One region of the Psychrobacillus sp. FSL H8-0483 genome, then DNA from elsewhere that is predicted to be linked to it. Evidence: predicted binding sites of a transcription regulator. Region 1 holds the regulator's gene; the other holds the start of a gene.
What was found. Region 1 encodes NrdR, which represses ribonucleotide reductase genes. Its sites were predicted from a motif close to AACACNATATATNGTGTT; they were not measured.
Positions count from the first base shown of each region.

Region 2: the regulator NrdR is predicted to act here: its motif matches at 5,463-5,480, upstream of MHB48_RS12440 (vitamin B12-dependent ribonucleotide reductase).

Region 1 covers NZ_CP152052.1:2,870,345-2,881,991, reverse strand. The annotation lists gene polA (DNA polymerase I) at 1-1,160, shown strand, start outside; gene mutM (DNA-formamidopyrimidine glycosylase) at 1,173-2,045, shown strand; gene coaE (dephospho-CoA kinase) at 2,058-2,648, shown strand; gene MHB48_RS13790 (glyceraldehyde-3-phosphate dehydrogenase) at 2,771-3,775, shown strand; gene speD (adenosylmethionine decarboxylase) at 3,975-4,358, shown strand; gene nrdR (transcriptional regulator NrdR) at 4,476-4,940, shown strand; gene MHB48_RS13775 (DnaD domain protein) at 4,968-6,326, shown strand; gene dnaI (primosomal protein DnaI) at 6,336-7,274, shown strand; T-box leader at 7,434-7,665, shown strand; gene thrS (threonine--tRNA ligase) at 7,718-9,643, shown strand; ribosomal protein L20 leader region at 9,708-9,857, shown strand; gene infC (translation initiation factor IF-3) at 9,947-10,453, shown strand; gene rpmI (50S ribosomal protein L35) at 10,484-10,684, shown strand; gene rplT (50S ribosomal protein L20) at 10,731-11,090, shown strand; gene MHB48_RS13745 (DUF1294 domain-containing protein) at 11,245-11,529, shown strand; gene MHB48_RS13740 (sigma-w pathway protein ysdB) at 11,542-11,647, opposite strand, start outside.
Region 2 covers NZ_CP152052.1:2,600,859-2,612,505, reverse strand. The annotation lists gene gcvPA (aminomethyl-transferring glycine dehydrogenase subunit GcvPA) at 1-148, shown strand, start outside; gene gcvPB (aminomethyl-transferring glycine dehydrogenase subunit GcvPB) at 141-1,601, shown strand; gene MHB48_RS12460 (DUF4181 domain-containing protein) at 1,869-2,264, shown strand; gene MHB48_RS12455 (ATP-binding protein) at 2,626-3,894, opposite strand; gene MHB48_RS12450 (rhodanese-like domain-containing protein) at 4,032-4,415, opposite strand; gene MHB48_RS12445 (biotin/lipoate A/B protein ligase family protein) at 4,517-5,353, shown strand; gene MHB48_RS12440 (vitamin B12-dependent ribonucleotide reductase) at 5,511-8,081, shown strand; gene MHB48_RS12435 (hypothetical protein) at 8,206-8,628, shown strand; gene MHB48_RS12430 (aminopeptidase P family protein) at 8,702-9,763, shown strand; gene efp (elongation factor P) at 9,780-10,337, shown strand; gene MHB48_RS12420 (SpoIIIAC/SpoIIIAD family protein) at 10,481-10,690, shown strand; gene MHB48_RS12415 (hypothetical protein) at 10,694-11,077, shown strand; gene MHB48_RS12410 (stage III sporulation protein AE) at 11,092-11,647, shown strand, end outside.

The DNA of each region.
Region 1 (11,647 bases):
ACGGCGTAAAAGTAGATAAACAAATTCTTGTTGAAATGGGCCACGATTTAGAAATAAAGTTGCAATCCATTGAAAAAGATATTTATGCATTAGCAGGAGAAAAATTTAATATTAATTCACCTAAACAACTAGGCGTTATTTTATTTGAAAAATTAGGATTGCCTCCTTTAAAGAAAACGAAAACTGGTTACTCAACTGCAGCGGATGTACTAGAGAAGTTAGCAAGTGAGCATGAAATCATTGAACAAATTCTTCACTACCGTCAATTAGGTAAACTCAACTCAACTTATATTGAAGGATTGTTAAAAGAGATACATGAACAAGATGGAAAGATTCATACACGCTATCAGCAGGCGCTTACTTCTACTGGTCGTTTAAGTTCCATAAATCCAAATCTACAAAATATTCCAGTTCGTTTAGAAGAGGGGAGAAAGATTCGTAAAGCATTCGTTCCTTCTCATGCAGGATGGGTTATGTTTGCAGCGGATTATTCTCAAATCGAACTACGCGTACTAGCGCACATGTCTGAAGACAAAAACTTAGTGGAAGCATTTAATAACGATATGGACATTCATACCAAAACGGCAATGGATGTATTCCATGTAGCAAAAGAAGATGTGACGTCGGATATGAGACGAGCTGCAAAAGCGGTTAACTTCGGAATTGTCTACGGGATTAGCGATTACGGCTTATCTCAGAACTTGGATATTACTAGAAAAGAAGCAGCAACATTTATTGAACAATATTTAAATAGCTTCCCTGGCGTAAAAGGGTATATGGATGAAATTGTCCAAGAAGCTAAACATAAAGGGTATGTTACGACGATTTTAAATAGAAGAAGATATTTACCAGAAATAACAAGCTCTAACTTTAATCTTCGCAGCTTTGCGGAACGAACAGCGATGAATACGCCTATTCAAGGAAGCGCTGCAGATATTATTAAAAAAGCTATGATTAACATGGCTTTGCGTTTAAAAGAGGAAAATATGCAAACGAAAATGCTATTGCAAGTGCATGATGAATTAATTTTTGAAGCACCACAAGAAGAAATTGCATTACTTGAAAAAATAGTTCCAGAAGTAATGGAATCTGCAATTAAGTTAATCGTTCCATTAAAAGTAGATTATGCATTTGGTTCATCCTGGTACGATACGAAATAAGGAGTTTTTTAGATGCCTGAATTACCTGAAGTGGAAGGACTCGTTCGTTCGTTACAACCCATTGTAACGGGTAAAATAATTCGATCGGTAGATGTTTCGGAAACAATTATTACTTCGAAAGCAAATGGGAAGGAAGCAATTATTAAAGGGGCGGACGTGGAATCTTTTCGAAAAGCGATACCCGAAAAGACAATTGAAAGAATAGAGCGACGTTCTAAATATATTTATTTTCATTTAACTAAAGACGGTATCCCACAGTTACTCGTTTCTCACCTTGCTATGTCTGGGGCCTGGTTTTACGTAAGGAATCTCCATGAAATAGTAGAAGAAAAATTTAAGCGGCACGTACATGTCATCTTCCATTTTGAAGAAGGTGACATGCTCGTATACGCTGATATTCGTCGTTTCGGAGAGCTTCGTTTATTAGAAAACGAAGCGGATTACCCCCCTTTATTGCTCATGGCCCCAGAACCTTTTGACCACGGTGCATTAGAGCATTTCCTGGAAATGAGCGTCTTGCCAAAGTATGAGAATAAGGCAATCAAAGAATTCATAATGGATGGACATGTTGTGTCTGGTTGCGGAAATATATATGCAACAGAAGCGTTATTTAATAAGAGAATTCACCCGGCTCGAAAAGTAAAACGTATTAGTAAAGAAAGAAGAATACAATTATTTAATGAAATCGTCCTTGTCCTATTAGATAGTATTGAACATGGAGGAAGTAGCATTTCCGATTATCGGTCGATTAACGGGGAAGCCGGGAATATGCAAAATAGACTACAAATGTATGGTAAAAAGAGTTGCCCTATATGTGGGACGAAAACGAAGCAGAAAACGATTGCTGGTCGAACTTCAACTTATTGCGGGATATGTCAGAGGTAACGGAGGATTCACATGATTATTGGTTTAACAGGAAGTATTGCAAGTGGGAAAAGTACAGTTTCGGATATGTTAAAAGCGTTAAACTATCCAATTATTGATGCTGATGTTGTAGCACGAGTTGTGGTAGAGAAAGGAACAAAGACGCTGGAAACAATTAAGGAAGTATTTGGGAAGGAAGTCATTTCAGAGGATGGTTCACTTAACCGTGAGAAATTAGGGTCCATCATTTTCTCAACTCCACAAAAGCGAAAACAATTAAATGATATTATACACCCCGCAATTCGTGTAGAAATGATTCGTCAAAAAGAAGAACTTTTAAAAGATGGCCATCCAACGATTGTGATGGATATTCCTTTGTTATTTGAAAGTAAGCTCCAATCTTATGTAGATAAAATTCTCGTGGTTACAGTGACAGAGGAAACACAGTTGCAAAGACTAATGGCTAGGAATAACTATTCATTAGAGGAAGCAAAAGCAAGAATCCAGTCTCAACTACCTCTTTCGATTAAAGAAAAAGGGGCAGATGCAGTGATTTATAATAATGGAACGCTACAATCTACAGAAGAACAGTTGAAAAAAGTTTTAGATAGTTGGGACTGCTAATTGCTGACAAAGAGAAAAAAATTAAATGTGTCAATTGGGAGTGCATAATTCGAAAAATGTGTTATACTAATGCATGGCAATAAAACATAAAGTATCACACAGTTACAGGAGGATTTTCAAATATGTCAGCTTCAATTGCAATTAATGGTTTTGGTCGTATTGGACGAATGGTGTTTCGCCAAGCAATAGTACAAGAGGATTTAAATGTTGTCGCAATCAATGCAAGATACCCATTAGAAACGTTAGCGCATTTGATTAAATACGATTCAACACACGGGACTTTCTCTGGTGAAATAGTGATTGAAGAAAATACACTTATTATAAATGGAAAACGTGTACAAATTGTAAACGAGCGTGATCCAGGAAACTTACCTTGGAAAGATTTAAATGTTGATATTGTTATAGAGTCAACAGGTCAATTTAATGATGGTGAAAAAGCATCTCTTCACCTAAAAGCTGGTGCGAAAAAAGTAATTATTACTGCTCCTGCCAAAAATGAAGATGCAACCATTGTGATGGGTGTAAATGACGACAAGTTAGATTTAGCTATTCACCATATTATTTCAAACGCAAGCTGTACGACTAACTGTTTAGCACCAGTTGCTAAAGTGTTAAATGACACATTTGGAATTGAGAATGGTCTAATGACTACAGTTCATGCTTACACGAATGATCAAAATAATTTAGATAATCCACATAAAGATTTAAGACGAGCTCGTGCATGTGCGCAATCGATTATACCTACTTCTACGGGTGCTGCAAAAGCGCTAACATTGGTTTTACCTGAACTACAAGGGAAAATTCATGGTATGGCACTTCGTGTACCTACTCCAAATGTCTCTTTAGTAGATTTAGTAGTAGATTTGAAAAAAGATGTAACTGTAGAAGAAGTGAATGCTGCATTTATGAATGCATCGGAAGGACCTATGAAAGGTATTCTTGGTTTGACGATGGAACCACTTGTGTCTATCGATTTTAATACATCAACAAACTCTTCAACTGTAGATGGCCTAACTACAATGGTAATCGGAAATCGTAAAGTTAAAGTTCTTGCTTGGTATGATAATGAGTGGGGTTATTCAGCTCGTGTCGTAGACTTAACGAAAAAAGTTGCTACTGGCCTTTAATAGTGGATCCTTTTTCTAATTTTTTTAGAAAAAGGATTTATTATATGTTGCATAATTTTCTAAAACAACATATAATGAGAATCGTGTTACTTAACGTTCACAGACTACTTAAAGGGTTAGGACCTCTTAGGACTAACTTTCCCCCGTGGTAGTCAACTTTGATGTTCAAAATAAAACTAATCAAAGGGGGAAACGGACATTGGAAACAATGGGACGTCACATTATTGCAGAACTATGGGAGTGCGATTTCGACAAACTTAACGATATGCAATTTATCGAGCAAACATTTGTTGATGCTGCACTGAAATCTGGAGCAGAAGTCAGAGAAGTTGCATTTCACAAATTTGCACCACAAGGTGTAAGTGGAGTCGTTATTATTTCCGAATCGCATTTAACGATTCACAGCTTTCCAGAGCATGGTTATGCGAGCATTGATGTATATACATGTGGTGATTTAGATCCATCAATCGCAGCTAACTATATTGCAGATGCTCTTAATGCTGGAATACGCGAAACGTTGGAAATGCCTCGTGGTATGGGTCCAGTAAATGCACCTAAATCACGTATGACAGTTCAAGCGTAATAAACTTTATCCTAAATGATTGAGCAGAGGAAGAGATTCCTCTGCTTTTTCGATTTTATTGAAGAATGTTGCTATAATAGATATATAAATTAACGTGAAGATTTAGGAGAGGTCTATATGAGATGCCCAGCTTGCCATTTTAATGGGACAAAAGTTGTCGATTCTCGTCCAGTGGATGACAACAAGGCGATTAGAAGAAGAAGAGAGTGCGAGGACTGTGGGTTTCGATTCACCACATTTGAAAAGGTAGAAGAAACTCCTTTAATATTAGTAAAAAAAGATGGCTCACGAGAAGAGTTTAGTCGTGAAAAAATATTGCGTGGATTAATACGTGCCTGCGAAAAAAGACCAGTTGCGCTTGATCAATTAGAAGATGTTGTGTTTTCCATTGAAAAGGAATTAAGAAGAACTGGTAATTCCGAAGTGAAGTCTGAGGAAGTAGGCGAAAAAGTGATGGACAAGCTAGCTGAAATAGATGAGGTAGCTTACGTTCGATTTGCATCTGTATATCGTCAATTTAAAGATATAAATGTATTTATTGATGAACTAAAAGAGATTCTTAAAAAGAATCCATCATTATAAGTTATAGGAGAGTAGGCGCAATTGTCGATGTTATATAAGGAGCTACAGCCAGCAGATTTGTATATGATTCGCTTGCCATATTCTTTTTCAGACTATGATCGTCAGTTATTAACTTTATTTTATCAACCACTAGTTGGAGCTGAAGGCATTAGCCTGTATTTAACACTATGGGCAGATGGAGAATTAAGAAACAACGAACAATGGCCGCATTATCAACTCATGAATGTATTAGGTGTTTCAATAGGCAAGATCTTTCAGGCGAGAATAGCTCTCGAAGCTATAGGATTGCTTCGTACATGGCAAAAGTCAGAGGAAGATGGCCGTGTTTTTTACTACGAGCTCGCTGCTCCCTTAGACGCAGAGTCCTTTTTAAAGGACCCTCTATTGTCCATGTTTTTGCTGAATAAAATTGGAGAAAATGCTTATAAACAATTGCGAAACCGCTATATACATAAAGCAAATTGGAATAATGGATTTACAGATGTTTCTCGAACGTTTATGGATGTTTTTAAACCGTCTACGAAAACCGGAAGTGTTATCTCCCATACAGATGAATTTGAATCAAAAGAAAGAAAGTCTTCTATTCCTTTTTACTATGAAGAATTCGATTTTGCTTTATTACAAGAAGGTTTATCCGAACAATTGGTACCAAAATCTGCGATGACCATTGAAGCAAAAGAAGTGATTGCTAAACTTGGGTTTTTATATAATTTAAATCCAATTGAAATGCAAAAAGTGGTTATTCTTGCTTTGGATGACGAATTACATCTTTCAGAGGCTAGATTAAAAAAAGCATGTGCAGACTACTATAAACTTACTGTTTCCAAAACTGCACCAGTCATTGAGAAAATAATGGAACAACAGGTAAAGCCAATTCCAAAAAATAGTCAACCTTTATCGAAAGAAGAGGAACTGATACATTATTTAGAAACAACTTCCCCAACAGTTGTATTAAAAGATATTGCAAATGGAAAAGAGCCCATTCTTGCGGATGTCCAACTAGCGAATTATTTTGTGACTCACTATAAAATGCCTATTGGTGTTGTAAATGTTTTATTGCAATATGTACTTCTTCGAACGGATATGAAGCTGACGAAAAACTATGCAGAAAAAATTGCTTCCCATTGGATGCGAAAAGATGTAAAAACAGCAAAGCAAGCAATGGAGCTGGCAAGAAATGAACATGAACAATATATTAAATGGAAAAATGAAGGCTCTAAGCAGAAATCCTATGCGAAAAAACCAACACGCGAAGAAAAAGTTCCGGACTGGTTTTACAAAAAAAATGGGGAAACAAAGCAATCTGGAAACGAAACGAATGGAATACAAAATATAGATGAAGAACGACAAAAACTACTAGCCGAACTAGGTGTCAAGAAAAGGTAGGTGACGCAGATGGAACGAATAAATGAAACATTAAAAAGAGTCATATCACCGGAATTTACCTCTAGATTAGATGACATGAAACAGGAAGTTTTAGAAAATCCAGGAGTACAAAAGTTTTTGGAAGAAAATGCTGCCGATATTTCCAAGCAAATTGTAGATAGAAGCTTAAGTAAACTCTATGAGTATAAGTCTCAATCCCATGATTGTGTGTCCTGTCCTTCTTTAGAGCAATGCGTGAATCACCTAAAAGGATATGAGCCAAAACTTGTATTGGATCGAAACTTAATTGATTCAGAATATGTACGCTGTAAGCGCGGCGTCATTGAGGATGAACGGAAGAAAGTAACATCTATGATAGATAGCATTCATATGCCGAAAGAAGTAATGGAAGCTAGTCTTTCTGGTGTTGATTTAGAGGATGGAAGTCGTGTAGTAGCAGTTCGCGCTGCAAAAGACTTTTTAAACGAGTGGGAAAGTACGAATGTATTGCCAGTAAAAGGGCTCTATATTTACGGACAGTTTGGGGTTGGGAAATCCTATCTGTTAGGGGCATTAGCTAATGAGTTGGCAGCTAGACATATACACTCGGTAGTTGTATACGTTCCGGAATTTTTAAGGGAAATGAAACAAGCAATTCAAGATCAGTCACTTGCTGAAAAAATTGAATTTGTAAAGCGTGCTCCTGTTCTTATGCTAGATGATATAGGTGCGGAAACGATGTCGAGTTGGACAAGAGACGAGATTTTAGGCACCATCCTTCATTTCAGAATGTCAGAGCAATTACCTACATTTATGTCGTCCAACTTCAATTATGATGAATTGCAGCATCATTTATCATTTACCCAACGTGGTGAAAAAGAAGTGGTGAAAGCCGGCAGAATAATGGAGAGAATCCGTGCGCTAACAATTCCTATTTCACTCAAAGGGAAGAACTGGAGAGAAAATTAACTTTTTTTAGTAATTTTCAGCGATAAACTTGCGCAAGAACAATCGTTTCGTCGGAATCGAACCAAAACGCTCAAGTAGAATTAAGTGAGCCTTGTGATTTTCTTAAGAACGACTTGCAAATGGTTTTTTGGTGGCGTATAATCATTTTCATAAGAATAAGTAAATGCGTTGAAGAGGACAACAATCAGTTTGTACGACTTTTAAGAGAGAGAAGCCTTGGCTGGAAGCTTCTTAAGTATCGGCAATCGATTTACCACCTTGGAGCAATAGCTGTGAACTAATTATTTAGCAGCTGTCGGTCACCGGCCCGTTAGCCGATGCAGAGCTTCGTCTATTTTTATTTTGGATAGACAGAAGAAGGGTGGAACCACGATTGAACCTCGTCCCTTTTTAGGGATGGGGTTTTTTGTTTTTTTTACATTTATTTAAGAGGAGTGTTCAAAATGGCAGAAATTATTAAATTGCAATTCCCAGATGGAGCAGTAAAGGAATTTCCGATGTCTACAACAACAGAAGAAATAGCTCAATCGATTAGCCCGGGATTACGTAAAAAAGCTTTGGCGGGTAAATTAAGTGGTCAACTAATTGATTTAAAAACACCAATTACAGAAGATGGCGACATTGCAATTATTACACCAGAATCCGATGAAGCTTTAGAAATTCTTCGTCATAGTTCAGCTCACTTACTTGCACAAGCTGTAAAGCGTTTGTTTAAAGATGTAAAATTAGGAATTGGTCCAGTTATTGAAAACGGGTTTTATTATGATATTGATTCACCTGAACCGATTACTGCAGAAGATTTACTGTTAATCGAAAAAGAAATGAAAAAAATTATTAATGAAAATATTGAAATTGTTAGACATGACGTTTCTCGTCAAGTTGCTTTTGATAAATTTAAAGATGATGAATACAAAGTAGAACTACTAGAAGCAATTCCTGAAGGAGAACAAGTTTCTATATACGAACAAGGTGAATTTTTCGACCTTTGTCGCGGCGTACATGTACCATCTACAGGAAAGTTAAAAGAATTTAAATTATTAAGTATTGCTGGTGCCTACTGGCGCGGAAACAGTGACAACAAAATGCTTCAACGTATATACGGGACTGCTTTCTTCAAAAAAGAAGACCTACAAGCGCATCTACAAATGCTAGAAGAAGCAAAAGAGCGTGACCACCGTAAAATTGGGAAAGAATTAGATCTTTTCATGAATTCTCAAAAAGTAGGACAGGGTTTACCACTATGGCTACCAAATGGTGCGACAATTCGCCGTGTAATTGAGCGCTACATAGTAGACAAAGAGTTAAAGCTAGGCTACAAACATGTATACACACCTGTTCTTGGTTCGAAGGAGCTTTATGAAACATCCGGTCACTGGGAGCACTATCAGGATTCCATGTTCCCTCCAATGGAAATGGACAATGAAACACTTGTAATGCGTCCAATGAACTGTCCTCACCATATGATGATTTTCAAAAACGGCATGCATTCTTATCGTAATCTACCTCTACGTATTGCAGAGTTAGGTACAATGCATCGCTATGAAATGTCAGGTGCTGTGTCAGGTTTACAGCGTGTACGTGGGATGACTTTAAATGATGCCCACCTTTTCGTACGTCCTGACCAAATTAAGGTTGAATTCCAAAAAGTTGTAGAGCTAATTATCTCTGTATATAAAGATTTCGACTTGAAAGACTACTCTTTCCGTCTATCATACCGTGATCCACAAGATACAGAAAAATATTTTGATGATGATGCAATGTGGGAAAAAGCGCAAAGTATGTTAAAAGAAGCAATGGATGAGCTTGGCTTAGATTATTTTGAAGCGGAAGGCGAAGCAGCGTTCTACGGACCGAAATTAGACGTTCAAGTAAAAACAGCGATTGGTAAAGAAGAAACTTTATCAACTGTACAACTTGACTTCTTATTACCAGAGCGTTTTGACTTATCTTACGTTGGGGAAGATGGAAAGCAACATCGTCCAGTTGTTATTCACCGTGGCGTAGTTTCAACGATGGAGCGTTTTGTTGCATTCTTAATCGAAGAATACAAAGGTGCATTCCCAACTTGGTTAGCACCAGTACAAGTCGAAATTATTCCAGTATCTAATGGAGTACATTTCGATTATGCAAAACAAATCGAGGAAAAACTAGTCGCTGCTGATTTACGTGTGGAAATGGACGACCGCGAAGAGAAACTTGGTTATAAAATTCGCGAAGCACAAATGCAAAAAATTCCATACATGCTTGTACTCGGCGATAAAGAGTTAGAGGCTGGTAATGTAAATGTACGTAAATACGGAGAACAGCAATCAGAGAGTATTCCTTTTGAAGAATTCTTAGCGCGTGTTCAGCAAGAAGTACAACATTAAGAAATATAGTTGACATACTGTTAGGTACGTGCTATAGTTATTAAGGTTATTGAATACAAGTTTGTGGTATAAGAAGAGGCTGCCCGCTTCTCACCTGTTCGACACATTAAGTTGTTGACTGGTAAGCACACGATCACTGCACATGTAGTTGCTACATGTTCTCATATCGGCGGGCAGACATAACACTTATGTCTGTCCGCTTTTTTTATTGGATCGAAAACGGCTAATTCGTTTCTACGGAATTTATGCCTCAAACCATGTATTCGCGACACTATCTGGAGGTGGATTGTTATTAGCAAAGACATGTATGTGAACGATGGCATTCGAGCACGCGAACTACGAGTTATTGATCAAAATGGTGATCAATTAGGTTTAAAAACACGTAACGAAGCACTTGAAATCGCAGGTCGTGTAAATTTGGATCTTGTCCTTGTGGCTCCTCAAGCCAAGCCACCGGTCGCTCGTATCATGGACTATGGTAAATTCAAATTTGAGCAGCAAAAGAAAGATCGTGAAGTTCGTAAAAATCAAAAAATCATCGTGATGAAAGAGGTTCGTTTGAGCCCAACGATCGATGAACATGATTTCCAAACGAAATTGAAAAACGCGATTAAGTTCCTTGAAAAAGGAGATAAAGTGAAAGCATCTATTCGCTTTAAAGGTCGTGCCATCACTCATAAAGAGATTGGTCAACGAGTTTTAGATAGATTTGCAGAAGCTTGTACGGAAGTATCTACAATCGAGTCAAAACCGAAAATGGATGGCCGTAGTATGTTCTTAGTGCTTGCACCAAAGAACGAAAAACAGTAATAGAGTACAATTGTTTAGGAGGAATTCGACATGCCGAAAATGAAAACTCACCGTGGAGCTGCGAAGCGTTTCAAAAAGACAGGTACTGGTAAATTAAAACATGACCGTGCTTTTGGAAGCCACTTATTCGCAAACAAATCTACTAAAGCAAAACGTAAACTACGTAAAACTAAAGTAGCTTCTTCAGGCGATTACAAACGTATCAAAACTTTACTTACTTACATGAAATAATAAAAGAAATTCAATCATTCGAAAGAATAGCAGGAGGTAATGAATCATGCCACGCGTAAAAAGCACACCAGTAACAAAAAGACGTCGTAAAAAAGTTTTAAAATTAGCTAAAGGTTATTACGGTTCAAAACATACATTATATAAAGTAGCAAACCAACAGGTTATGAAATCTTTAATGTATGCATACCGTGACCGTCGCAACAAAAAACGTGAATTCCGTAAATTATGGATTACACGTATCAATGCGGCAGCACGTATGAACGGACTTTCTTATAGCCGTTTAATGCACGGATTGAAAGTAGCTGAAATCGAAGTTAACCGTAAAATGTTAGCTGACCTAGCTGTGAATGATGCTTCTGCATTTACACAACTTGCAGATGCAGCAAAAAAAGCGATTAGTAAATAAGCATAGATGAAAAGGCTGATAGAGATTCTATCAGCCTTTTTTTTGCAAATAAGAAAGTATAATTTTTCTACAATGTAACTGTCCAGACTTCAGTCAGTACCTATTGGGGCAGACATAGGAGCTTACGCTTTTCTTATTAAGGAGGTCGAATCCAATGACAGAAATCATTCTAATATTTATTCTAATAATGTCTATTATCGCATTCTTTGTAATGGGGTATGATAAGTCACAAGCCAAGAAAAAAGGGCAACGAGTATCTGAGCGTACATTATGGATGCTAGCTTTAGTAGGTGGAGGAATTGGTGCCTACTTAGGAATGCAATTATTTCGTCATAAAACAAAGCATACTAATTTTCGTGTTGGCTTTTTGATGTTATTAATTGCATATATATTCTTGGTTTTTTGGCTATTAAAAACAGACAGCCCTATTATTTCTTAGGACTGTCTGTTTCTATTCATCATTCATTAATTGTTCAATAGGGCTTTTCCAATTTATTTTGGCAGAAGGATAATTCATACGTATTTCATTTTGTAGAAATCGGAAGTCTTCTTTTGTG
Region 2 (11,647 bases), 270 kb from region 1:
ACTTCTTGAAAAAGGAATTATCGGTGGTTTCGATCTAGGTAGAGTAAATGCAGACCTTAAAAATCATGTGTTAATTGCTGTTACAGAACAACGTACAAAAGAAGAAATAGATGCACTCGTGCAAGAAATGGGGGCTCTTTATGCATAAGGATAATCAACCACTAATTTTTGAAATTACGAAAGAAGGCCGTGTTGGGTATAACTTACCTGAACTGGATGTGCCAGAAGTAGATCTAGCTACTCTATTACCACAAGGTATGCTTCGCGAAGAAGAAGCAGAATTACCGGAAGTATCTGAGCTTGATATTATGCGTCACTATACAGCTTTATCTAACCGTAACCACGGGGTAGATTCAGGATTTTATCCACTTGGATCTTGTACGATGAAGTACAATCCAAAAATAAACGAATCAGTTGCTCGTTTCCCTGGATTTGCTAACATTCACCCGCTACAAGATGAGTCTTCTGTACAAGGTGCAATGGAATTAATGTATGAATTGCAACAATCTTTAGTAGAAATTACTGGTATGGATGAAGTAACGCTTCAACCAGCTGCTGGAGCACATGGTGAATGGACAGCGCTTATGATGATCCGTGCATTCCATGAAGCAAATGGCGATACGCACCGTACAAAAGTAATTGTTCCTGACTCTGCTCATGGTACAAATCCTGCATCAGCGACTGTCGCAGGTTTTGAAACTATTACGGTTAAATCAGATGAAAATGGTTTAGTAGATTTAGAAGACTTACGTCGTGTTGCTGGTCCTGATACAGCTGCTCTAATGCTGACTAATCCAAATACATTAGGTTTATTTGAAGAAAGCATTTTAGAATTAGCAGAAATCATCCACGGTGTTGGAGGTAAGCTTTATTATGATGGAGCTAACTTAAACGCTGTAATGTCTAAGGCACGTCCTGGAGACATGGGCTTTGACTGTGTTCACTTAAACTTGCATAAGACATTTACAGGTCCTCACGGCGGTGGTGGTCCAGGTTCTGGTCCAGTTGGAGTTAAAGCTGACCTAATTCCGTTCTTACCAAGTCCAGTACTTGTTAAAGAAGATGACAAATATACGTTCGAATACAATCGTCCACAAACGATTGGTCGCGTAAAACCATTCTACGGAAACTTTGGAATTAATGTTCGTGCTTACACATACATTCGTTCAATGGGTCCAGATGGTCTAAAAGCAGTTACCGAGTATGCAGTATTAAATGCAAACTATATGATGAGACGTTTAGAAGCGTATTACGATCTGCCATACAATCGTCATTGTAAGCATGAGTTCGTTCTAAGTGGTCGTCGTCAAAAGAAATTAGGCGTTCGTACACTTGATATAGCAAAACGTCTTCTTGATTTCGGATACCATCCACCAACAATCTACTTCCCATTGAATGTAGAGGAAGGTATGATGATCGAACCAACCGAAACAGAATCTAAAGAAACATTAGACGCTTTCTGTGATGCGATGATTCAAATTGCAAAAGAGGTAGAAGAAAACCCAGAAATCGTTCAACATGCACCACACACAACGGTTATTAATCGATTAGACGAGACAAAAGCTGCGCGTAAACCAGTATTACGTTACACAAAAGCATAAAGTAAAAAGCGCGATCCTAATATGGATCGCGCTTTTTTATATCGTAGAAATCCAAAAGTAATGATTATGTTGAAAAAATTAACAAATTTGAAACTTTCCTAACAATTTACCGTATAAAAAGGATAGTGAAGTTGACTAGGGAGCAAGTGGGGGAAGAGCGTGAAAAGTTCAGCTGAATTAACACGCACGCTAATTTAGGGGAATCATAGAGTTATTTTTAGAGTACTTACTTTTCAACATATGCTGTTGAAGAAAGGGTGGTAGAACATCTTTTGGGTTAAGATTTTTTTAAGCTGTTTAATATTAGCTAGTATTTTTATTTTAGATAGGTTTGTCAAAAAGAAATATCATTTACCAAAGAAGCTTAAGTATACGAAACGATTTAACTCTGACCAGGTGATCGTGGAGGGAGTTCTTTTGTTTATTGCTCTTGTCGGGATACTATTTGCAAGTATCTCAGAATTGGAAAATGGGATATATCGTCCGCTAAATCCCATTCCTTTAGGAATATGGCTATTTCTTTTTATGTCTGTTTTGTATGCTTACAGAGGATATATGGTAAAAAAGCATGCCAAACACTCAAAAGAATATTATGTACATTTTGCATTTGCAATATGGCTCCCTTTTGCTGCACTTATTTTGGAACTGTTATTTAAACTATGACAAGAAACGAGAAGCATACGCTCGAACTTCTCATAAAAACGACAAATTTACTACTCTGTTTATCTTAATACCATAGGAGGAAGGTGACTAATATAACAACCTCCTTTTTAAAAGGGTAGGAAGCATCTTTTCACTCATTATTCAAAAAGATCTTAACCTTATTCGTACTGTTGAATGAGGCGACGGACAGGCAAACGCCATAAGATTACCGAGAAAAGAGAGGCTGGTCGTGACGTTAGTCACGACCAGCCTCTCTAAAAAATCAATCGGTAGTGATATAGCAATAAGTCTGTTCAAAGATCTCCGAAAACGATACAAGACAGGTTTTGTACTTAGAGGGCGCTTGCGCTTTTCTTACTTTTTAAAATCCAATAGAATGCTCATCTTTATCCCATTCATTCTTGATTGATCGCTTATTCTGCTTGAGTAGTTCCTCGATACGTTTTTCGTAGGCTAGCTTTCCGTCGTAATGCCAATTCAAAGCAACAGACATATAGAGCTCATTTAACTGTGACATAGAAAGACCTTTTGTACGTTTGGCCATATCGACAAGTTGTTCGTCTGTAAAAATTTGCTTGATATCCAATTTGTGTAAATAGCTTTCTCGAACTTTTTCAGAAGGGGAAGGTATTTCATAGGCCCGATCAAATCGGCCAGCACGATTAATAAGCGCAGGATCGATTTTCTGAGGGTAATTAGTTGTACCGATGATAAATAATCCTTCTCTTGATTGAGCGCCGTCTAGCGTGTTTAAAAAGACAGAACGAGTGTATTCTGGCATTGAATCAATATCCTCGATTACTAATATGGCAGGTGCTAATCTCGTGACAATTCCAAACACTTCTTGTACAGAATGACTGCCAGTGAATTCGGTAATTTGCCAATACACAACAGGAGCTTTTGTTGAGCCTGTTATGGATTTAACTAAAGTAGTTTTTCCATTGCCAGGTGACCCGTATAGTAAAATACCACGTTTATATGGGAGACCATACTCTTTAAAAAAATGTCCCTCTTCCTTAAAAAATTCATCAATGGAACGGAAAATATCCTGTTTAATACTTTCGTCTAGTAATACATCTTCTCTATTTACCGATGCTTGTTCCCCATATTTTCTACGTTGTACTCCATGTTCAGTATCAACCAAATACGTAACGGATTGCATTAGTAATTGACGCATCTTTTCATTAATTTCTTTCAGAAAAGCAAGAGCGGTTTCGGTAGAAGTTGCAAAAAAATGATATTCTGGCCAAGTGTTACCACCAGAATAATTAAAGACAAGTGTCATAGCTACATCATATTCTGGAAAAAAGATGAGATTATTATCGAACGTTTCCACAATCTCTAATTTGCTTTCAATCGACAATTGTGATTTACTTGTTATTTTGCCCTGAGTTTTCGTTTCGAATATGGACGCTAATACTTCATACGTTATGAGATGGTTCTCCATCATTTCTAATAAATTACTATCCAGTTGCAAAATGGACTCTCCAATATCGATAGCTTGCCAATTGCCGAGACGACGTTCTTTTAAGAAATTAATAGCTCGTTTAGAGACAATTGCGTAGTCTTCATAGTTCGGATGGGAATGTCTGAAATCTTCATTGTGGGAAAATAAAATATGCTTGTGCATGCAGTACCTCCAAAAGTGGGATGATTCAATAAGAAAAGCGCAAGGCGATAGGAGACTAGTACTAACTAAGTACGGAAGAAGTTTAAACTTTCTTCTCTAACAAAAAAGGTTCCTCTGAAATAGAAGAACCTTATGTATTATTTGGATTTAATCTTGCCAGTCCAACCGCGGAAACCGCCTTGAAGCTGGTGAATTTGTGTATAGCCTTTTTTCTTTAAAAACATTGCTGCACGAGCACTTCGAGCACTGCTTTGACAATATAAATAAACTGGTTTGTCTGGGCGAATTTCTTTGTAACGCTGACGAAGTTGAGAGGATGGAATGTTTCTAGCTCCTAAAATATGTCCTCCATCAAATTCTTTTGGTTCTCTTACATCGATTAATTGCGCTTTACGATAGCCTTCGATGAATTGTTCTTGCGTAAGGTTAGTTACGGCTTTCTTCAGTCGGAATGCAGAAATACCTGCATAGACTAAAAAGATGACTAGTACTGCGATGATTATATACAGAAAATCTAACACGGTCTTTCCCCTTTCTATGTTTACATATTCATTATAAAAGATTTGCTAGATACAATACAATCTATTTGATAAAATGAATAGCATTGTGAGGGGGAGTTTTGATGGAAAAGACAAAATGGTATTTTATTAATTCAGGTGCTTGTAGTCCATCTTATAACATGGCACTGGATGAAGCGTTGCTAGATTGGCATAGTGAAGGGCTTATTCCGCCAGTAGTTCGATTTTATGAATGGAATCCTGCAACTTTATCCATTGGTTATTTTCAATCCGTTGAAAAAGAAATTGATATGGAAGCAGTAGAGCGTTTAGGGTTAGGATTTGTTAGAAGACCTACTGGTGGAAGAGGCGTACTCCACGAACATGAGCTAACGTATAGTGTAATTGTTTCGGAGAGTTATCCAGATATGCCAGCCACAGTGACAGAAGCATATCGTGTTATTAGTGAAGGCATATTATTAGGTTTTCAGAATCTTGGATTAGAAGCTTACTTCTCTATACCAAATACGGTAGAAAAAAAGCAGGATTTAAAAAAACCGAGGACCGCTGTTTGTTTTGATACACCAAGTTGGTATGAGCTTGTTGTAGAAGGTAAAAAAGTAGCGGGTAGTGCACAAACAAGACAAAAAGGTGTCATATTACAACATGGTGCAATTCTATTAGATCTAGATGAAGAAAAACTTATTCAAACATTTAAATTTTCTTCGGATGAACTGAGAAAAAGAGTAAAAAATAGCTTATCGCAAAAAGCTGTTGCCATCAACAAATTAATACAAAAACCGGTAACGGTCGACGAATGCAAAGTAGCATTTAAAAAAGGATTTGAAGATGCATTACAAATAGATTTAGTTGAATTTACGTTAACGGAGGAACAAGAAAACTACGTTAAAGACCTTGAAAACAGGCGTTATGCAAATGATGAGTGGAACTATAAAAAATAATTTTTTTTTTTTGGTAAATTAGTCCATTGACTACTGATACATATAGGTTTTCATCAGATCGGGTCATTTGCAAAATAACACAACATATAGTATCGTTTGTAAATGAAATTATACTATATATAGTGTTGAAAATTATAAATTAAAGGGAGGCAATATGATGGTATTAGCATCTCAGAATAAAAATGCAACCATTAACATTGAACAGTTAAACAAAGACATTGAATTATTTCCACAAGTACACCCAATTACAGAAGATATGAAATTAACACACAAAGGTGTTTCCCGATTAGTTATGATTGACCGTTATTCATTTAAAGATACGGAAAAGAAAACGCTAAAAGCAGGAGATTTTGTCGTTTTGACGGTAAAAGCAGATCCTAAATTTCCTGCACGTGGGTTAGGTCATATTGTATCGATTGATCATTCGACAAAAACTGCCGAAGTATTAATCGAAGAAGACTACCGTAGTGCAATCGATGACAATGACGAGTTACAGTCAGGTATTGTGAAACGTTCACTTAATATTATTGAAAAACCGCTTGAAGTGTTTTATGAACAAATTGCGAAACGTAATGCCACGGGTCTTGCTTCTGTGGAAAAAACAGAGGAAAAGCGAAAAGAATGGTTTGAAAAGTTTTATCAACAATTAGTTACATTAAAATTCATTCCTGCTGGACGAGTACTTTATGGAGCAGGAACTGGAACAGATGTAACATACTTTAACTGTTATGTGATGCCATTTGTTGCTGATTCTCGTGAAGGAATTAGTGATCATCGTAAACAAGTGATGGAAATTATGAGTCGTGGTGGTGGAGTTGGAACAAACGGTTCGACCCTACGTCCACGAAACACTCTTGCTCGTGGAGTAAACGGAAAATCTTCCGGATCTGTTTCTTGGTTAGATGATATAGCTAAATTGACACATCTTGTGGAACAAGGTGGATCACGCAGGGGAGCACAAATGATTATGTTAGCCGACTGGCACCCTGATATTGCAGAATTCATCATTTCTAAGATGCAAAATCCGCGAATTCTACGTTTCTTGATTGAAAACACAAATGATGAAACGATTAAACAATTAGCGAAGGACAAGCTAAAATTCAAACCGTTAACAAACCAGGAAGAAGCAATGTACCAAGGTATTGTAAACTACAAAGCGATTCCTGGCTTAGGTGGCTTTAACGATGAAATAATTCGTGATGCAGAAACAAAACTGCGTGATGGGGGAACTTATTCGGTTCATAATCCTGAATTTTTAACTGGTGCGAATATTTCAGTAACACTGACAGACGATTTCATGAAAGCAGTGGAGGAAGATGCAGACTTTGCATTACGTTTCCCTGCAACTGAATCTTACACTCCAGAGCAAATGGATTATTATAACAAACATTGGCATGAAATCGGAGATGTTCGTGAATGGGAACAAATGGGCTATCCAGTAAGAACATATCGCACAATGAGAGCGAAAGAGCTTTGGAATCTAATCAATGTGTGTGCTACTTACTCTGCAGAACCAGGTATTTTCTTCATAGACAATGCGAATGAAAAAACAAATGCTCGAGCATATGGACAAAAAGTAGTAGCGACAAATCCTTGTGGGGAGCAACCACTTGCACCGTATTCGGTTTGTAATTTAGCCGCTGTCAATTTAGCTCAATTTGCAAATAAAGAAACAAAAACAGTTAACTTGGAAGCATTAAAAGAAACGGTAAGCGTTGGTGTACGTATGCAAGATAACGTAATTGATGCTACTCCGTATTTCTTAGAGGAAAATAAAGTACAAGCCTTAGGAGAAAGACGTGTAGGACTAGGTGTTATGGGGCTTGCAGATCTTTTAATTTATTGTGAAAAGGAATATGGCTCGGAAGAAGGTAATGTATTAGTCGATGAGGTCTTTAAAACGATCGCTATTGCTGCGTACGAAACATCTGCTGAGTTAGCAAAAGAACGTGGAAGCTTCCCATTCTTAATAGGCGAGTCAGAAGACGAAACGAATCGACTTCGTAAAGCCTTTACGGAAACAGGCTTTATGGAATCAATGCCAGAAGAAATTAGAGCAACCATTTTAGAGAATGGTATTCGAAACTCTCATCTATTAACAGTTGCTCCAACCGGTTCAACTGGAACAATGGTAGGTGTTTCAACAGGTCTAGAACCCTACTATTCTTTCACTTATTATAGAAGTGGACGTTTAGGTAAATTTATCGAAGTAAAAGCAGATATTGTACAAGAATACTTACATGCAAATAATAATGCAGATGAACAGAATTTACCAGAATGGTTTGTTACTGCAATGGAGTTAGCGCCTGAAGCCCATGCAGATGTCCAATGTATTATTCAACGCTGGATTGATAGTTCTATCTCCAAAACAGTAAATGCTCCACGAGGATATACTGTGGAACAAGTAGAAGGGGTATATGAGCGTTTATACCGCGGTGGTGCAAAAGGCGGTACGGTTTACGTTGATGGCAGCCGTGATTCTCAAGTTCTTACACTGAAAGCGGAAGAAAATACGCTGGATGATCAAGAACAAGCACAAGAAGAAAAAGTATTTGAAAAACGACCGATTGTATTAATTGATACTATTCAAGACTTACGTTCTACGAATGTAACCATTGGATCAGAAGTAGGGGACACTTGCCCGGTTTGCCGTAAAGGAACGGTAGAAGAAATGGGTGGATGTAACACATGTACAAACTGTAACGCGCAATTAAAATGCGGACTATAATTATTAACTAAAAGAAACACACGCTGAGTAATAGTTTTTCAGCGTGTGTTTTTATTTACTTTTTTATTGTTTAATAATTTTCTTCTAAACACAAACTAAGTGAAAAAGGAGACTTGATTTATTTATGAAAACTTTATCTATTAGTACTAGTTTGGTTGCGTCTCTGGGAACGCTGATTATGCTGAAAATGTTATCGTACTTTCATTTTATAAAATGGAATCCGATTGGTTTTTCGCATACATTTGAGATGTTTAGTAAAAGTAATGTGTCCGTTAAATGGGGAGTTTTATTTCTATTTACTTGGGCTGTCTGTATTGCTTTGTATTATATTAGCATTTTATTCATAAAAGTTCCGGTGTCGATTACTAGCCTCGTATTAGGATTACTAATAGCATTTGCTTTAGAATGGATTATTTTAGATGCAGATTCAATTGAAAAGACGATTAAAAAACTATCCGTACCTTTTATATGTATTGTTATTATATTCGTTCGATTTTTAATGGAATCAGCCATCTTTCATGCACAGGATACTCCATTAAGTAAATGAAAATTTACCGTCCTCGTTTCCTATGCTAAAATAACAGATAGATGTTATTTAGAAAATGAGATGAGGGCTAAAGATGAAACTTGAAAAGTTACGTGCTGCATTAGAAGAACGAGGTGTTGACGCATTACTAATTACGAATGGACATAGTAGACGTTACATGACCGGATTTACTGGTACTGCAGGTGTTGCGATTGTCTCTAAACAGGATGCTGTATTCATCACTGATTTCCGTTATACAGAACAAGCAGCAAGTCAAATTAAAGACTTCCGTATTGTACAACATACGAAAACATTAATCGAAGAAGTGGCAAATCAAGTGAGTGAGTTAGGTATCCATTCTCTTGGTTTTGAAAAAGATGATGTGGCTTACAGTAGTTTTGAAATGTACAAACAAGCAATTTCAGCTGATTTAGTACCACTTTCTGGGTTAGTAGAAAAAATTCGCTTGATTAAGACCGAAGAAGAGATTAGTATAATAAAGGCAGCTTGTCGTATTGCGGATGAAGCATACGAGCATATTGTTACATACATAAAACCAGGAATGACAGAGCTTCAAGTGTCCAATGAGCTAGAATTTTTCATGCGTAAGCGTGGTGCAACTTCTTCTTCTTTTGATACAATCGTTGCTTCAGGTATTCGTTCTGCACTTCCACATGGAGTTGCGACGGATAAAGTAATTGAAGAAGGCGATTTTGTTACATTAGACTTTGGAGCTGTATACAATGGATACATTTCCGATACAACTCGTACTGTAGCAGTTGGAGAGCCGACCGAACTATTAAAAGAGATTTATCAGGTTGTTTTGGATGCCCAACTACTTGCTTTAGAAAAAGTAAAACCAGGTATGACTGGGAAAGAAGCGGACGCTATCGCACGCGATTATATTGCATCAAAAGGATACGGTGAAGCATTTGGACATTCTTTAGGACATGGCATTGGTCTAGAAGTGCATGAAGGTCCTGGGTTATCTTTCCGTTCGGATGTTGTACTAGAACCAGGTATGGTTATTACGATTGAGCCTGGTATTTACTTGCCAAATATTGGCGGTGTTCGAATCGAAGATGATGCACTTGTAACTGAAAATGGTTTAGAAAAGCTAACACATTCCACAAAAGAATTATTAATACTAGCTTAAATTTGGAGGGAAAAGAATGATTTCAGTAAATGATTTTAAAACAGGATTAACAATTTTAGTAGATGGAGTACTTTACCGAGTACTTGATTTCCAACATGTAAAACCAGGTAAAGGTGCCGCTTTTGTGCGTTCAAAACTAAGAAACCTACGTAATGGTTCTGTAAACGAAAAAACATTCCGTGCAGGTGAAAAAGTAGAAAAAGCACAAATCGATAACCGTAAAATGCAATATTTATATGCTAGTGGGGATCAACATGTGTTCATGGATACTGATTCATACGAGCAAATCGAATTAAGCGAAACACAACTTGAGTACGAATTAAAATTCTTACGTGAAAACATGGAAATTCAAGTAATTCAGTTCCAAGGGGAAACGCTTGGAGTAGAATTACCAAAATCAGTTGAACTAGAAGTAACAGAAACAGAACCAGGTATTAAAGGTGATACTTCTGGTGGTGGTTCTAAAACGGCAACGCTTGAAACTGGCGTAGTTGTTACTGTTCCACTTTTCATCAACGTTGGAGATAAATTAATCATCAACACGGATGAGGGTTCATACGTTTCAAGAGCATAATTTTTAAGACTATGGCAAAATGCTGACCATGAGGTTAAATGACACAAATATATATATACAAAAAGAGTCTCGCTTTTGCGAGGCTCTTTTTCATATTTTCTTCTAATCTTTCATATACTAATTGTATGGAAGGGGGAGGCATTGTGGAACTTCACGATGTACTTCGAGTTGCGGGTATAGGCTTATTAATAGCTATTCTTCACTTGTTTTTTGAGTCAACTGGTAAGAAAGAATTCGCGTTTTTCTTGTTTTTTGTTGGGTATATCTACATGACAATCGAGTTATTACGTTTATTAAAACTATTCTTTTATGAGATTTCGTCATTTTTAGAATGGCTTCTTATGACGAGCTAACAAATGGTTGTATATGTAACGATTATTCTCGCATTTTGTTTATTGCAGCTAGTAAAAGAAACGTATCCTCGGTTACATTCCATTATCTATACCATTTATATCTTTCTATTTCTAACTTATCTAGTGACATCCATCGTTATTCCTTTTGTTACACAGTATATTTCGATCGTACCAGAAGCCCTTCTACCCGTATTTAAACTTCTCCTTTTTTCGGTAATCTTACTTTTTATATCTCAAATTGTGGAAGAACTTCTTTTAGACTATGAATATACAAGCCTAGCTATCATCATTACATTTACAACAAAAGCAATCTTACTCTTTGTTTGGCTCCAACACATGAAGAAGTTTTATGAAAAGTTTTTATCGATAATGGGATTACTCTCTTGAAGGAATGAACTAGGATGGAAGAAATAATTTCAACTGTATTGCAGCCAGTGAAAGAAGTTATACAAACATTTACGTATATCCTCCTGTTTGGTTTTATTTTTGTTTGCTTAGAGTGGTTTATTCCGAGTAGCAAAAGACTCTTTAAATTATTATTTATCATGATTATTTGTTTTTACTGTTTAGAGCCCGCTTTTCGAACAGTAGGTATGATTCAAGCACTAACCAATCAGTTAGTTCATCTTTTTTTAGGTGTGTACCCTCTGCTTACGGCAGGTATAGCTATCTCAGGTGGCGCATTATTAGTAACTTCTTGGAACCCAGCGGTAATGTTATTTGCGACCTTTACGTCCATTTTGGCAGAAAGGGTATTAATACCAGCATTACTAGCAGCGTTTATTTTTGATTTAATAACGAGAATTCATCCAGCCACATCGTTTTCTAAGATGTCGGATCTAATTCGAATGACGTTAGTGGGATCAACATCCATCATTCTTGTCCTGTATAGTTTCTTTATGACTGTGAATGGTGTCATCACATGGACTGTAAGTGGAGCAGTCAATGAAACGGTCA